2 regions of the Neobacillus sp. Soil_C_43 genome follow, and region 1 is predicted to be linked to the other one. Evidence: riboswitches for the same ligand, from Rfam matches in the RefSeq annotation. Region 1 holds a riboswitch; the other holds the start of a gene.
The links. A riboswitch is a leader RNA that binds a small molecule or an ion and turns the genes downstream of it on or off. The one in region 1 is predicted to bind thiamine pyrophosphate.
Positions count from the first base shown of each region.

Region 1 (7,322 bases):
GATGAGTAGTTCCCATCTTTTCAATAAATTTTATTCCTAGTTTTTAGCAATTTCTTTAAAGCGTTGTTTTGTAAGCTTTTCATCGAAGCTACTAAAAATCCTATAGTTTTGCTCATCTAGTATTCGAAAATGTTTACTAAGTATATTTTGTTGAAGAATAAATCCATTCTTCTTATTTACTACTTTCCACCAAATTCGGCCGCCAAGAGTTTTCGTTTTACGAAAATCTATTCCTTCACGTGCGACAGTTTCCAATACTTCCAGAGGCTCATTTCCAAATAAGAATTGAACTGTTTCTGTTTCACGAAAAAGAGCACAAATAGAAACAGCAGTGGACCAGTTGGCAAGAACTCTTCCCTTCTCAATTTGTACAAGTGTTTTTTTTGAGACTCCAATAATTTCTGCCATTTTATCCTGAGTATATCCTGCTTCCGTCCGAATAAGACGAAGCTTTTCAGAAACCTGCATAATAATTTCATCCCTGGTCACATATAAGCCCTTCCTTCACTAGCATCTAGTGTAATTTTACACAACTTCCTTCTCTCGTTCAAATATTATGAAAAAAACTGCTATCCATTCAACTGATAGCAGTTTTATATCTAGGTTATTTATTTATGTTTGGCGGAAGTCCGCACTGACTTGAACAGGAATTTTTAAGTTCACATGCAGCACATTTCCCTTTTTTAGATTTATTTATGAACTTTACTAAAGCCCATGTTGCATATCCAAAAATCGCTGCCCCAATAATAATATTGGCAATCATAGCTTTCACCTCTTTTTAGAATTAACCAATTCCCAACATCATACCACCTTGGTAAATGATTAATGACAATACATAGGCAATCACAAAGGCATAAATCATAGAAAAAGCTGTCCATTTTTTTGAATTAGTTTCTTTATATATTGTTGCTACAGTTGCTAAGCATGGAATATATAACAAAATGAATACCATGAAACTATAAGCAGCAAGCGGTGTGTAATAATTAGCCAGCAATGCTTGTAAACCATCATCATTCGGAACAAAATAAATAATATTCATCGTTGAGATAATTGCTTCTTTTGCTAGAAATCCAGTAATTAACGATGCCGAAGCCTGCCATGTTCCAAAGCCAATTGGATCAAAGATTGGAGCAATTATGTTTCCAATTGCTGCTAAGAAACTATGATCCATATCTACATTTAGACCTTTGGGACCCGCATAGGATAACAACCAAATAAAAACAGAACCTGCAAAAATAAATGTTCCAGCCTTTCTTACAAACCCTTTCCCTTTATCCCATGTGCTTCTCCAAAGAGATTGAAACTGTGGCAACCTATATGGCGGCAGTTCAATAACAAACAAGGAAGTTTCAGATTTTAGTAAAGTAGTAGAGAATACTTTGGCCAATACTAAAGCAACAACAATCCCTAGAACATAAAGACTTAACACAACAAATGCTTTATGAGCGGCAAAAAATGCTCCGACAAATAGGGCATATACAGGTAATCGTGCGGAACATGACATTAACGGGGTGAGCAGAATCGTTAACAAACGCTCACGTGGGGTTTCAATTGTTCGTGCTGCCATGATTCCAGGTACATTACAACCAAAACCAATCATCATCGGAATAAATGCTTTTCCGTTTAGTCCAACCGATTCCATAATTCGGTCCATTACTAGTGCAACACGAGCCATGTACCCAGAGTCCTCAAGTAACGAAATAAAGAAGAAGAGAATAAAAATTTGTGGAACAAACACAAGTACGCCACCGACACCTGCTACCAAACCTTCAATAATTAATGCATGGATAAATGCTGATGCATGAATGGCTCCTAACACTTTCTCAAAGCCAGCCGTTACAGGTCCGGTTAAGAAAGCATCTAAAACGTCTGATAAAGGAGTTCCCAACCAATCAAACGTTAACATAAACATAAAATACATTAACAGTAAAAAGATCGGCATACCAAGGTATCGATTTGTAACGATAGAATCTATCTTTTCAGACAAAGGGATAACTGTATCACTTTTTCTAGCCACTTCAGCAATGATTTTTTCAATAACTTCTTTTCTTTTTAGATAAATAAAGTTTGTTAATGATTTAAAGTCGGTCTGTTTTTGTAACTCCGATTCTAGTTTCTCCATAATAGCTTTAAGCTTTTGTGGGTTGGTTAGGCCATTAACATAGTTTTTTACATATTCATTGCCTTCAAAGTATTGGACCGCTAAAAAACGTAGAGAGTGATTTGTTTTTCCAGTTAATTCCCCTGAAAATGCAGTAATTGCTTCCTCGAGCTCTTTACCATAATAAGTGAGATTCTTTTTAGTTGGTTGGATGGATTTCGCTCCAATCACATCTACAAGCTTATCGCACCCTTTCCCACTTCTTGCCACAACAGGCACTACTGAAACACCGAGAATCTCTGAAAGTTTCATATAATCAATTTGAATGCCTCGCTTATTAGCAACATCTATCATATTTAATCCGATAAGTGCTGGCTTTTCAAACTCAAGCAATTGGAGTGTTAAATGGAGATTCCGCTCCAATTGTGAGGCATCTAAAATATTCAATAAACGATCCACTGATTCATTTAAAAAGAAGGAAGTGACAACACCTTCATCTTTTGATAATGGATTAAGAGTGTATACTCCAGGTAAATCGATTAAATGTCCAAGGTTTTTCTTAAATACTCCAACCTTTTTTTCAACTGTTACACCGCTCCAGTTCCCAACATATTCATAGGAACCTGTTAAGTTATTAAACAATGATGTCTTTCCTGTATTTGGGTTTCCTATAAGAGCAATTTCCATTAGATTCTTTCCACCTCAATCTGAACGGCTTCCTTGCGGCGGATTCCAACGCATTGTCCGCAGGACTCTATCATAATTGGGCCACCAAACGGCATGACGCATTTTACACATACTTCTGAGCCTTCTGTGATTCCTAAATCAAGCAATCGTCTTTGAACTAGGTGACCAACATGAGAAAGATCTAATATTTTCCCTTTATCTCCCGCTTTTAATGAACCAAACATGTATATCACCCTTATCTAGGTTAATTGAGAATGATTATCTTTCTATATTGCCATTTTAACACTTTTTTTAGGTAATAAGCATATTAAATTTGACAAAGTTTCGAAAAAATTTCATAAAAAAAAGGTAAAGCGTCTCGCTTTTCCTTTTTTTTACTAACCTGGTTTATTTGAACAGTCTTTTTGGTAATGCACTGATAACTAGAATAATGATAATGGCACTGATAATAAAACTTGGGAGCATATAGGTACCATTATATAGCAGGGAGTAAACAGCTACTGGCTGCCCTTTTGGAGCATACTCTCCAAAAAATACAATTCCTGATACAACATGGCAAAGGTAACGAAGAACACTTCCTAAGAAGGCTCCAAGTACTACGTAGGTCATCCATTTTCCTTTGTTCTGATCATTAAGTGCATTCTTTATTTGTGCTGCAAAAATACCGGCGAAGCCCACAACAGTAAAGGCAATAAAGTAATCAATAATTCCTTGAATCAGGGTATATATTTGTGAATATCCAAGAATAAATTGTAACAGGCCTAGTAAGAATCCTGTAAGGACGCCACCTTTAACCCCCCAGCGATAAGCCATAAGAAACACCGGGACCATGGCAATCGAAATAGATCCCCCTTGTGGCCAAATTTTAAATGAAAGGATATTCCCAACATAATCTAATAAATAAGCAAGTGCGGTAAACACCGCTACTTCTGTAATAAAAAGCGTGTTACTCCTGTTCTTGTTCATTTCTCTTTCCCCCTCTGAATTGTAAAGCAATAAAACAATCCACAAAAAAAAGCAATGCACGACAATTAGGAATGTCTGCATTGCTTTGCTATCGGCAAACCACATCCCTACGCTAGCGTTAACTAACAGGTTCATAGGGTCAGAACTCTACCGTTCACTCTCAGCCGCATAAAAGCAGCTCCCCCTGTGGAAATATTCTATTGTTTTCCCTTAAAAATATACTACTGTTTCTTTGTTTTTACAAGGAATATCTACATGCTGGGCCTTATAGAAACAATAATTAAAAGATAGGCTCTGTTTGCCTTGCCTGTTGATTTCCACTCCAGGCACGAGCGGTTCGTGGGTGTTTCGGCGAGCCTCCTCGGCGCTTGCGCCTGGGGGGTCTCCCCTGAACCATACTCCCACAGGAGTCTTCGTGCCTTCCGCTCCAATCAACAGGGTGTAAAAATCAACACTGTTCTTTAACACAGCTAAAAGATAAAATACGAAAATCCAACTTCGTTTTATTTATAGAAATTATTGGGAAATATTTTTTTTATTTATTTCTTAGAGGATTTTTGCCTTTACCCTCGAATTTACATGGTAATCAGTTTTGTTAAAACCATAGGGGGACACAACAATGTTTACGGGAGAACAAACGGATTTAGTTGCTTTTTTTCAAAAAAATAAAGAAAAACTAGTTCAAGAGTGGGAAGATTCCATTGTGATTAATCATGGGGACCCCTTCAAGTTGAAAATCAGGGAAAATGGGGAAGCCCTACTTAATGTAATCCTTTCTATGCATAAGGTATCTAAAGAGGAACTTATAGAAATCGTAAAAAAGATTGCCATAGAAGTTTCAGAAGAAAGGGTACTGGCTAATATCAATATTGGTGATTTTGTCTACAATGTTAATCTCGGTCGGACCATTCTATATAGTTATTTGAGTAAAACAGGAATTTCCTGGTCAGATTTGCAGGAATCCATAAATAAAATCAATTTTTGTTTTGATAAATTTTTATACTATGCAGTTTCCCATTATTCAGAAGCTAAAAACAAGATTATTGAAGAAAAGACGATGTTCATTGATTCAACTCACCAGGACCGATTAACCCTTCTCGGTCAAATGACATCAAGCTTTATTCATGAATTTAGGAATCCACTCACTTCTGTTCAAGGATTCATCCAATTACTTAAGGCAGATTATCCAAACATGAGATATTTAGATATCATTTCAGGGGAGTTAGACCAACTTAATTTTCGAATATCCCAGTTTCTTCTGCTTTCAAAGAAGGAACTTATTGGGAAAGAAAAAATTGATTTCAAATTGAATCAACTTATCGATGAGGTGTTAAATTTCCTTTATCCTAGTATATTGGATGGAAAAGTGAAAATTAAAAGAGATTTGAGCAAAGATTTCACTTTGAATGGATATGCTGATGAAATTAGACAAGTCTTTATTAATATTATTTTTAATGCAATTGATGTTCTAAATCATCACGAAGTGGACTTACCTACAATTGAAATAAGTACCTGGGTGGAAAATGAAGAGTTGATTAAAATCAGTATATCTAATAATGGACCTGCCATTCCGGCGGAATTAAGAAAAACCATTTTTGAACCCTTTTTTACAACTAAAAAGCTAGGTACTGGTCTTGGATTATTTGTTTGTAAAGAAATTATTGAGAAACATAAGGGAGAATTAACATGCGATTCCTCTCTTGATAAAACGACTTTTTCTATCTGCTTACCTGTGCTTCCTTAGAAAGGAACAATCATACATTCTTTCAAATCCCACTTTCAAAAAGCAGGGATTTTTTTATTTCTTCCTTATATACATCTTCCGCAATATAACCATTTTGCATATGATGTACTAAAAATTTGGGGAGACTAGGCGCATGTTTACATTAAAAGTTGATAATGAAATTGAACTTCAGTTGTTTCAACACCACCACGCTCTAAAACTTTATCAACTGGTTGAAAAGAATCGAGACCATTTACGAGAATGGCTGCCTTGGGTGGACACCATGAATTCCCCCTATCAATTTGAATCCATTATCCCCATCTGGCTCAACCAATTTGCTGAAAACCAAGGATTCAACGTTGGAATTCTGTTTAAAGGTGAACTCGTCGGTTCCATTGGCTTACACCAAATAGATTGGCATAATAGAACGGTTAGTATTGGCTACTATCTTTCCCAATCCGCAGTAGGACATGGCGTCATGACACGCTCCGTTCAAGCCTTACTTAATTATGCTTTCTTCGATTTGGGTTTAAATCGGGTAGAAATACGCTGCGGTGTAAATAACAAAAAAAGTCGTGCCATTCCTGAAAGGCTTGGTTTTGTAAAGGAAGGCACAATAAGAGACGGTGAACAATTATACGGTAAATATCATGACCTCATTTGCTATGGCATACTTGCTCGCGACTGGAATGGTTTGGTCTCGAGCTAAGCTATTTTTTTTATGGATTGATTTACCTTAAAAAAAAGACAAATTAACATTATTTGGACAATCGGATAGAACGGAAATGAATAAAAAATCATGTACCCTTCTCTATAATGATACACACCAAGTTCATGGGCGAACCATTCAAGAGTAACCCCAAAAAGTGACCAGCAAAGAATGTAGAAAAAGAAATACTTGAATGGTATCTTAAACCAGTCCCAAAAATAAATAAAAAAATATGAGGATGGGCCAAACATGGTATAAGAGAAAAAATCAATCAACTGAAAGGAAGAATTATCATTTACATTGTAAAAATTGAATGGTTCGATACTAATGGTATGATCGAAAAAGAAACCAACAAAAATACCAAATAACATTAAGAAGAGGCTTATATTAAATGAAAAACGCTTTTTCATAAAAAAAATGGCCCCGAATCCAACAATATTCATAATGATGACAAACCATTCATTTTGATTGAATGAATGATCATATATGGTCATATTTCTTCCTCACTTTCTTTATGCTCTAGAAATTTAAGAAAATAAACCAATATGACAAAAAAACTTAAGTAAAGCAGGACAGATAATATCAAATGCCAATGTATATAAACTAAAAGCTTTGCCTTAATGGCTGTAAATTCAATTACAAAGAATGAAGCTATCATCCCTAAAACGAGGAGTGTTTTCACCTTGTTTTTTTTTATTTGTTTATAAGCATTAAGGAATATTAAAAAAAGTAGTGGACATACGCCATCACGATAGAGAATGAATGCAAAGAATCCTTCCTTTTGATGTGTGTATTCAATGAAGTGCTTATTTAACGAAAGGATAGTCATTGAATTGATCAGCAGCATCGAAGAAAGAAAGAAAAGATTCAACTGATTCACAAAGGATATTTTTTTCGATTGAAAGGTAAAAATAGCTGCTAAAATTAAGGTCATTAGTGTTGAAAAGAAAATAATCATTTTGCCCCCACTTAGCACTAGAAAATTTCCTTTATTATTCCACATTGTAGAAAATTTAAGCATTATCATATTCGATAGGAAGCGATTAAAAGTTTATTGCCTCTCTTCAAGTAGAAATACGGAGTTAGGGCATAATGAAAGAAAAGTAATCGTAAGTGAGGTGGCACCCTTACTATTG
Region 1 covers NZ_JBDGJV010000005.1:140,399-147,720, forward strand. The annotation lists gene AC3A54_RS09465 (helix-turn-helix transcriptional regulator) at 37-489, opposite strand; gene AC3A54_RS09470 (FeoB-associated Cys-rich membrane protein) at 605-763, opposite strand; gene feoB (ferrous iron transport protein B) at 785-2,788, opposite strand; gene AC3A54_RS09480 (FeoA family protein) at 2,788-3,012, opposite strand; gene thiT (energy-coupled thiamine transporter ThiT) at 3,176-3,754, opposite strand; TPP riboswitch at 3,842-3,949, opposite strand; gene AC3A54_RS09490 (histidine kinase N-terminal domain-containing protein) at 4,374-5,498, shown strand; gene AC3A54_RS09495 (GNAT family N-acetyltransferase) at 5,632-6,186, shown strand; gene AC3A54_RS09500 (hypothetical protein) at 6,183-6,680, opposite strand; gene AC3A54_RS09505 (hypothetical protein) at 6,677-7,144, opposite strand.

Region 2 (7,322 bases), on a different contig from region 1:
CTAGTAATCTGGCGGCTGCTCACTGTTGGCGGAGTAAATGCTGGATGGCGAAATCGCTCAATCTATTTCAAGAAACATGGCATTGATACTGAATTCCTTTATACAACAGATCATGGCGGGCTCCACATCATGCAGGACATTGCTCCTGTCTATTTAACGAAAGATGAACAAGAAATTAAAAAAATCATTCAAGATCACGCTTATGACGCCGTCATTATTGTTGATACGGGTGCTGCCTACAAATGGCTTCGAAAAGCTAACTTTCAAGGCCCAGTTATTGTGGAAGCACGCACTCCAGAACTAATCAAGCTTACCCCTCACGTAAAATCGTTTAAAGGAATTCAGCCAGAATTAATGATTGTTCCCTCTCAATATCAACAGCGGTTAGTCTCCATCTTAACAAACAATGTCCCCATTGAAGTAATATACAATGGCGTAGATACCACCTTTTTCCGAGCATTACCAACCAATGAAATTGATTTCAATAGTGCACCTGTTCTCCCAAAAGATAAAAAGATTATCGGATGGATTGGCAGATTGGACAAACGTAAAAACTGGCCGATGCTGATTGAAGTGGCAAAAAAGATAAAAAGTGAACGCGAAGATATTGAAATTTGGGTAATTGGTGGCGCACAAAGTGTACAGCGTGAAGAATTTGCAGCCGCTTGGCAAGAAGAAAAGCTCACAGATATCATTAAATGGTTTCCTGTCATTCCTTATCAGCAAATGCCTCACGTTTATGCGAAAATTCGTCAATCTGGCGGATGTACTCTAGCAACTACAAAATCAGAATCCTTCGGAAATACCTTTATTGAATCAATGACCTGCGGGGTACCAGTTGTCGCCTCTAGAATGATGCCAGTCACTGAACTGGTTGTCGACGGAGAGACTGGATTACTTTATCGTGGACAAAATGTAGAGGATGCCGTTAATCAAATATACGGGATCATCGATCATCCAGTCAGATATCAACAGATGTCTCAGGCTGCAATTAATCGAGTTCAACAGAATTTCTCTATTCAAATAGTAGCAGATGCTTATGTTGATTTATTGAAAAAAATTATCCAAAAGGATGTAGAGGCAGACGGGGAGGTGGGTCAGCCATGATTACCCCCATTTCCTATCAAAAAACATTGGAAGGGAAGTCAAATGCCCATTTAATTACCTTTAGTGATGGAAATGACTATGTGGTTAAGTTCTTTCAGACTGGGTATGAAAGAACGTTACCAAATGAATGGGTGGCATATTGTCTAGCGAGATACCTCGGGCTCCCAGTTCCCTTTGCCCGCTTAGTAGAAATACCACAGGAATTCATTACACAAGTTCCTGAACTGAACGTCATGCAGCAAACTCAATATCAATTCGCCTCATTATATGTCCATGATTGTTTGGATGGACATCAAACGCCAAATATTTCCGGAATCCATAATCACCAGTCATTAGCCGGTGTCATTTTATTAGATTACTGGTTATGCAACCGCGACCGGACTCGCAAAAATATTGTTTTATGTGAAGAAGAAAAAGAAACATACCACTTATGGATCATTGATCATGCGGAGATATTCGAATCTTACAATTGGAACGAGAATGATTTAGATAACCTGTCAGAGCAGCTTTTAAAAAGTGCCACACACCAAATCATGGCGAAATTTATTGAATCCGAAGATAGTTTTACAAACTATATGGAACTGATTCAAACCATTCCCATTTTTTTAATTGAGGAAATTGTATCAATGATACCAGATGATTGGATGGTTTCTAAGGAGGAAAAAAAGGCAATGGTTAGCGCCTTAGTAACAAGACGTAAGAGCATCCTTCCACACCTCATGCAGCGATTTTTGAAAAAAATTTATCGGCCGTTACATGATAATGAATAGAATTAATTAAAAAAGTGGTAGCGGCCACTTTTTTTCGTTGAAAAAAACCTTGATTTCTCAAGGTTTTGTGTGATTTCAGTATTGGAAGTTTAATAGATTGTTAAAGAGTTCACTACTCCTTATCTTTTTTCTTTTTTTTGTCCTTGTCTTTCTCTTTTTTCTTTTTTTCAGACTCTGAAAGTTGATTGATTAGTTTCTCATTTTGTTCTTTTAAATCAGCCAGTTCTGCTCGAACCTCAGCTTCGAAGCTTTCGATATAATTTGATAGGTCTGCTTCAATTGCGAATAAATGATTACTAATTTTAGCCCGAAGATCAGGCTCATGATTCTCTAGTTCAGTTTGTACCTCTGTCACTTCTGTAAGGATTTCTTGTTGTTCAATATTTACTTCAGCTGTTACTTCAGTTTGTTCCACTAGTTCCTCTGCTGCTGTTGGTGAAGGGAATGATTCAGTTTGGTTTAGTGCCTTCAAAAGCTCTTCTTTCAATAAGTTGTTCACCGATTGCAAAAAGGAGTCTATATCAAATGTATTTTCTTGAATATTTTTATTTTTATTTTTTTTACCCATTATCCTACCCACCTTTTATTTTTTTAGGATCTGTTAAACTTGCCTGTTGATTTCCGCTCCAGGCACTTCGCTTTCCGTGGGTGTTTCGGCGAGCCTCCTCGGCGCATGCGCCTGCGGGGTCTCCCCTGAACCATACTCCCAAAGGAGTCTTCGTGCCTTCCGCGCCAATCAACAGAGTGTAAAAATCAACACTGTTCTTTAACATAGCCTTTTATTAAAATATATAATGATTAATCCCCTAATTCTCACAAGTGACGGCAATAAGGGGTCCTACTAGATATATATTATGTAAAAGAGACGGACGAGCATAAACGAATATCATGATAATAGAAAAAAGGGCTGTCTAACGGCATTTTAAGTTTCCACTTTCCGACATAAAAACACGAGAATTGTCTGTTCGTGCGCTTTCCCGAGGAATATTTCCGAACGCTATGTTTACAACTACTGCAGGAAATTGTTATATAATGGATGGGAATGTGGGGGGGAATTCGCGGATTTTAAAGTATATAAAGAATTTAAAGGAAAATTGTCGTAAATTTAGATAGGGGGAAATATTTAAATGAGCAAGCAAGTAATCGTCTATACAACAAACGATTGTATTGAATGTACAATGGTGAAGCAGGTACTAACACAAGAAGGAATTGCATTTGAAGCAAGAAACATTTCTACTCATGCCGAATATCAAAAGGAAGTAGAGAAGTACGGCTATCTGGGCGTTCCAATAACGGTTGTTGAAGGCCGGGCAGTCAAAGGATTTACAAACGAACTAAAAGAACTTATTGATTTAGTGAAAAATAAAGAGGCATAAATCCTTTACTATTTTTAAAAATAGGATTATGATTTATGTAATTTCATAAGTGAATCTACTAGGGGTGCCCAGATTGCGGGCTGAGAGAAAACGGCAACGTTTTTAACCCTTCGGACCTGATCTGGGTAATACCAGCGTAGGAAAGTAGTCGAGTGAATGTTGTATTATTACTCTATCTAACTAACCAGGTCCAATTTATGGATCTGGTTTTTTTATTTTTAAAAAAGGGGAGATTGTTGTGGAAACAAACAGATGGTTTGAGACATTGGAAAAAGTAAGAGAGGGTAGACCGTTAGTACATAACATAACAAACGTCGTTGTCACGAACTTTACAGCAAATGGTTTACTTGCACTAGGAGCATCACCTGTCATGGCATATGCAGCAGAAGAAGTAGCCGATATGGCGAAGATTGCTAGTTCCGTAGTTTTGAATATTGGAACGCTAAACGCGCAGACAGTGGAGTCGATGGTTATTGCAGGAAAAGCAGCCAATGAAAATAGTGTTCCGGTTATATTTGACCCAGTAGGTGCAGGGGCCACTCCTTACCGTACGGAGACTGCACAAAAAATTATGAAACAGGTGCATGTTTCGGTAATCAGAGGCAATGCAGCCGAAATAGCTAATGTTGTCGGGGAGAACTGGGAAATTAAAGGTGTAGATGCCGGTGACGCAAATGGGAACATTGTTGAACTTGCCATCTTTGCTGCACAGAAACTGAACACCGTTGTGGTCATAACCGGAAAAGAAGATATCGTGACAGATGGAGAAACAACCTTTGTGATTGCAAATGGACATCCAATATTGACCAAGGTGACAGGCACTGGCTGTCTATTAACCTCTGTAATTGGTGCGTTTGCTGGTGTGGAAGAAGACTTATTGAAGGCTTCCGTAGCAGCTTTGTCTTTCTATGGAATAGCGGCAGAGAAAGCGGCTGAAAAAACAGTTGAACAAGGACCGGGAAGCTTTCAAATCGAATTTTTAAACCAATTATCACTCACATCATCAAAAGATATGAAGCAGCTCGCGTCCATTAAAAAAATGAATGAGTAAGTGGGGGTTATTTTTATGAAAAAAGCGCTAACGATTGCAGGATCTGATAGCGGTGGCGGAGCAGGAATTCAGGCAGATTTAAAGACGTTTCAGGAATTAGAGGTATTTGGTATGTCTGCATTAACAGCAGTGACTGCTCAGAATACATTGGGTGTTCACGGTGTTTATCCAATGTCTGTTGAGGCTGTTGTCAAACAGATTCAAGCTATTGGGGAGGATATCGGATCAGATGCCCTAAAAACAGGGATGCTGTTTAATGCAGAAATCATTGAGGCAGTATCCGAACAATTGAAGATTTTTCAATGGGAAAATGTCGTGGTTGACCCGGTGATGATCGCTAAAGGCGGAGCATCTTTACTGTTAAATGAAGCGATATCAGCGATGAAAACCTATTTACTGCCTCTAGCAAAGGTCATTACTCCGAACATTCCAGAAGCGGAAGTTTTAACGGGAATGACGATTCAAACGGTTGAGGAAAAAAAGGAAGCTGCGAGAAGATTACATGCACTTGGAGTGAAAAATATCGTCATCAAGGGTGGACATGACGAGAATGAAACGGATGCAGTAGATGTATTATTCGATGGCAAGGAATTTTACACGTTCACGAGCCAGCGAATCAATACTAAAAACACGCATGGAACAGGATGCACCTTCTCTGCTGCACTAACTGCAGAGCTGGCAAAAGGAGCTAGTGTGTATGAAGCCGTTTTAACAGCAAAGGATTTTATTCAGGCAGCTATTGAAGAAGATTTAAAGATCGGCCAAGGACATGGCCCCACTAACCATTGGGCATATCGAAAAAGAAAGATCGGAAAAGAGGGTACCCCTTTATGACAAATTTACGAGAAGCATTGAGTGTTTATTTTATCATGGGTAGCAATAACTGCATGAAGGACCCTGTTGAGGTATTGAAGGAAGCCATTGCTGGGGGCATAACCTTTTTTCAGTTTCGTGAAAAAGGGGAAGGGGCTCTAACTGGCGTTGAAAAATATTCACTCGCTAAAAAACTCCAAACCATCTGTAAAGAGAATCACATCCCTTTCATTGTAAATGATGATCTTGATCTTGCGATTGAATTAAATGCAGACGGTGTCCATATTGGGCAAGAGGATGAATCTGTTAAAACGGTAAGGGGAAAAATTGGCGACAAAATCTTGGGTGTTTCTGTTCATACAAAAGAGGAAGCCATGGCAGCCTTACGGGATGGAGCAGATTATTTTGGTATTGGACCTGTTTTTCCAACCACCACGAAGGCAGACGCCAAACCATCAAGGGGCACGACACTGATTGAGGCATTACGCAGTGAAGGATACACCATCCCCATTGTTGGAATTGGTGGAATCACGATTGAAAATGCTCGTTCAGTAGTAGAAGCAGGGGCAGATGGCGTTTCCGTGATTACGGCTATCAGTCATGCAGAATCACCGCAAGGAGCAGCAAAAGCTTTAAGAAAAAATCTAGATGCTATAGCAGGTCAGGAGTGATAAGAGAATGAAGAAAACACACAAGCTTACTTTAACCGCCATGATGATTGCAATTGGAACCATATCCAGTAATCTCTTTTATATTCCCATTGGATTTACCAAGGTATTTCCTATACAACATTTCTTGAATGTGCTGTCAGCGGTTCTTTTAGGGCCTTATTATGCTGTTGCACAAGCCTTTTGTGTTTCATTATTAAGAAACATTATGGGAACAGGTTCCCCATTTGCCTTCCCAGGCAGCATGGTCGGAGCCTTACTCGCGTCTCTATTATTCATGAAAACTAGAAAAATTTATCTAGCGTTTTTCGGTGAAGTAATCGGGACAGGAATCATTGGTGCCATACTGTGTTATCCAATTGCCACCCTATTGCTTGGACAAAAAGCGACTTTATTTGGGTTTATCCCTTTGTTTATTTTTAGCTCATTTGCCGGTGCATTGATTGGATTTGTAATCTTAACCGTATTTTTACGAAAAAAAGTGGTAAAGATCGAGGAACCTCAAGCCAAAATGTAAGGTGGTACGGAGAATGTGTAAAGAAATAGCTGAAAGAATTGAAGTTGAGGTAGAAGCGAGAAAAGATGAACTTCTTGATTTGTTGAATACCCTGGTGGCATATCCTACAATTAGCCCACCTGCACGTAATACCAATGACGTCCAGGAATTTATTAAAGGATATTTAGAAGATTTGGGATTTCAAACGGATAAATGGGATGTGTATCCCGGAGATCCGAATGTAGTGGGCATTTTGTCAGGTGAGGCTTCAAACCAATATAATAGCTTGATAATAAATGGTCATGTGGACGTTGCTGAGGTGGGAGATGCCAAGGAGTGGGACTCTTCTCCATTTAGCGCTAGAATAAAAGATTCGTTTATTTATGGTCGTGGTGTCGCTGATATGAAAGGTGGAATGGCAGCTTCACTTATTGCGATTAAACTTTTAAAAGAAATGGGAGTTACTTTGGGGGGCGATCTCCAATTTCAATCCGTCATTGGGGAAGAAGTAGGAGAGGCTGGAACACAGGCATGTATAGAGCGGGGGTATACCGCTGATTATGCAGTAGTGGTAGATACGAGTGATTTACATATTCAAGGACAGGGCGGCGTCATTACTGGTTGGATTACGGTTCAAAGCAAAGAAACCTATCATGATGGATTGCGGAGAAAAATGATTCATGCTGGAGGGGGCCTAAAAGGGGCCAGTGCCATTGAGAAAATGATGAAGATTATCGCGGGACTTCAGGAACTGGAGCGACATTGGGCTGTGACGAAAAGCTATGAAGGCTTTCTGCCTGGCACGAATACGATTAATCCGGCAGTCATTGAAGGGGGCAGGCATGCAGCTTTCGTAGCTGACCAATGTGCATTATGGGTCACGGTTCATTTTTATCCGAATGAAGACCATGAAGACGTGATCAAGGAAATTGAACAACAGATCGGTGCCGTTGCTGCTGCCGATCCTTGGCTTAGAGAAAATCCTCCCACGTTCGTTTGGGGTGGAAAATCTATGATAGAGGACCGTGGCGAGATTTTTCC
Region 2 covers NZ_JBDGJV010000002.1:19,704-27,025, forward strand. The annotation lists gene AC3A54_RS04715 (glycosyltransferase family 4 protein) at 1-1,107, shown strand, start outside; gene AC3A54_RS04720 (HipA family kinase) at 1,104-1,877, shown strand; gene AC3A54_RS04725 (hypothetical protein) at 1,990-2,445, opposite strand; gene AC3A54_RS04730 (glutaredoxin family protein) at 3,005-3,253, shown strand; TPP riboswitch at 3,304-3,413, shown strand; gene thiM (hydroxyethylthiazole kinase) at 3,492-4,304, shown strand; gene thiD (bifunctional hydroxymethylpyrimidine kinase/phosphomethylpyrimidine kinase) at 4,320-5,138, shown strand; gene thiE (thiamine phosphate synthase) at 5,135-5,788, shown strand; gene thiW (energy coupling factor transporter S component ThiW) at 5,796-6,302, shown strand; gene AC3A54_RS04755 (acetylornithine deacetylase) at 6,316-7,322, shown strand, end outside.
Region 2: linked by a shared signal. The riboswitch ahead of thiM (hydroxyethylthiazole kinase) and the one ahead of thiT (energy-coupled thiamine transporter ThiT) in region 1 are both predicted to bind thiamine pyrophosphate.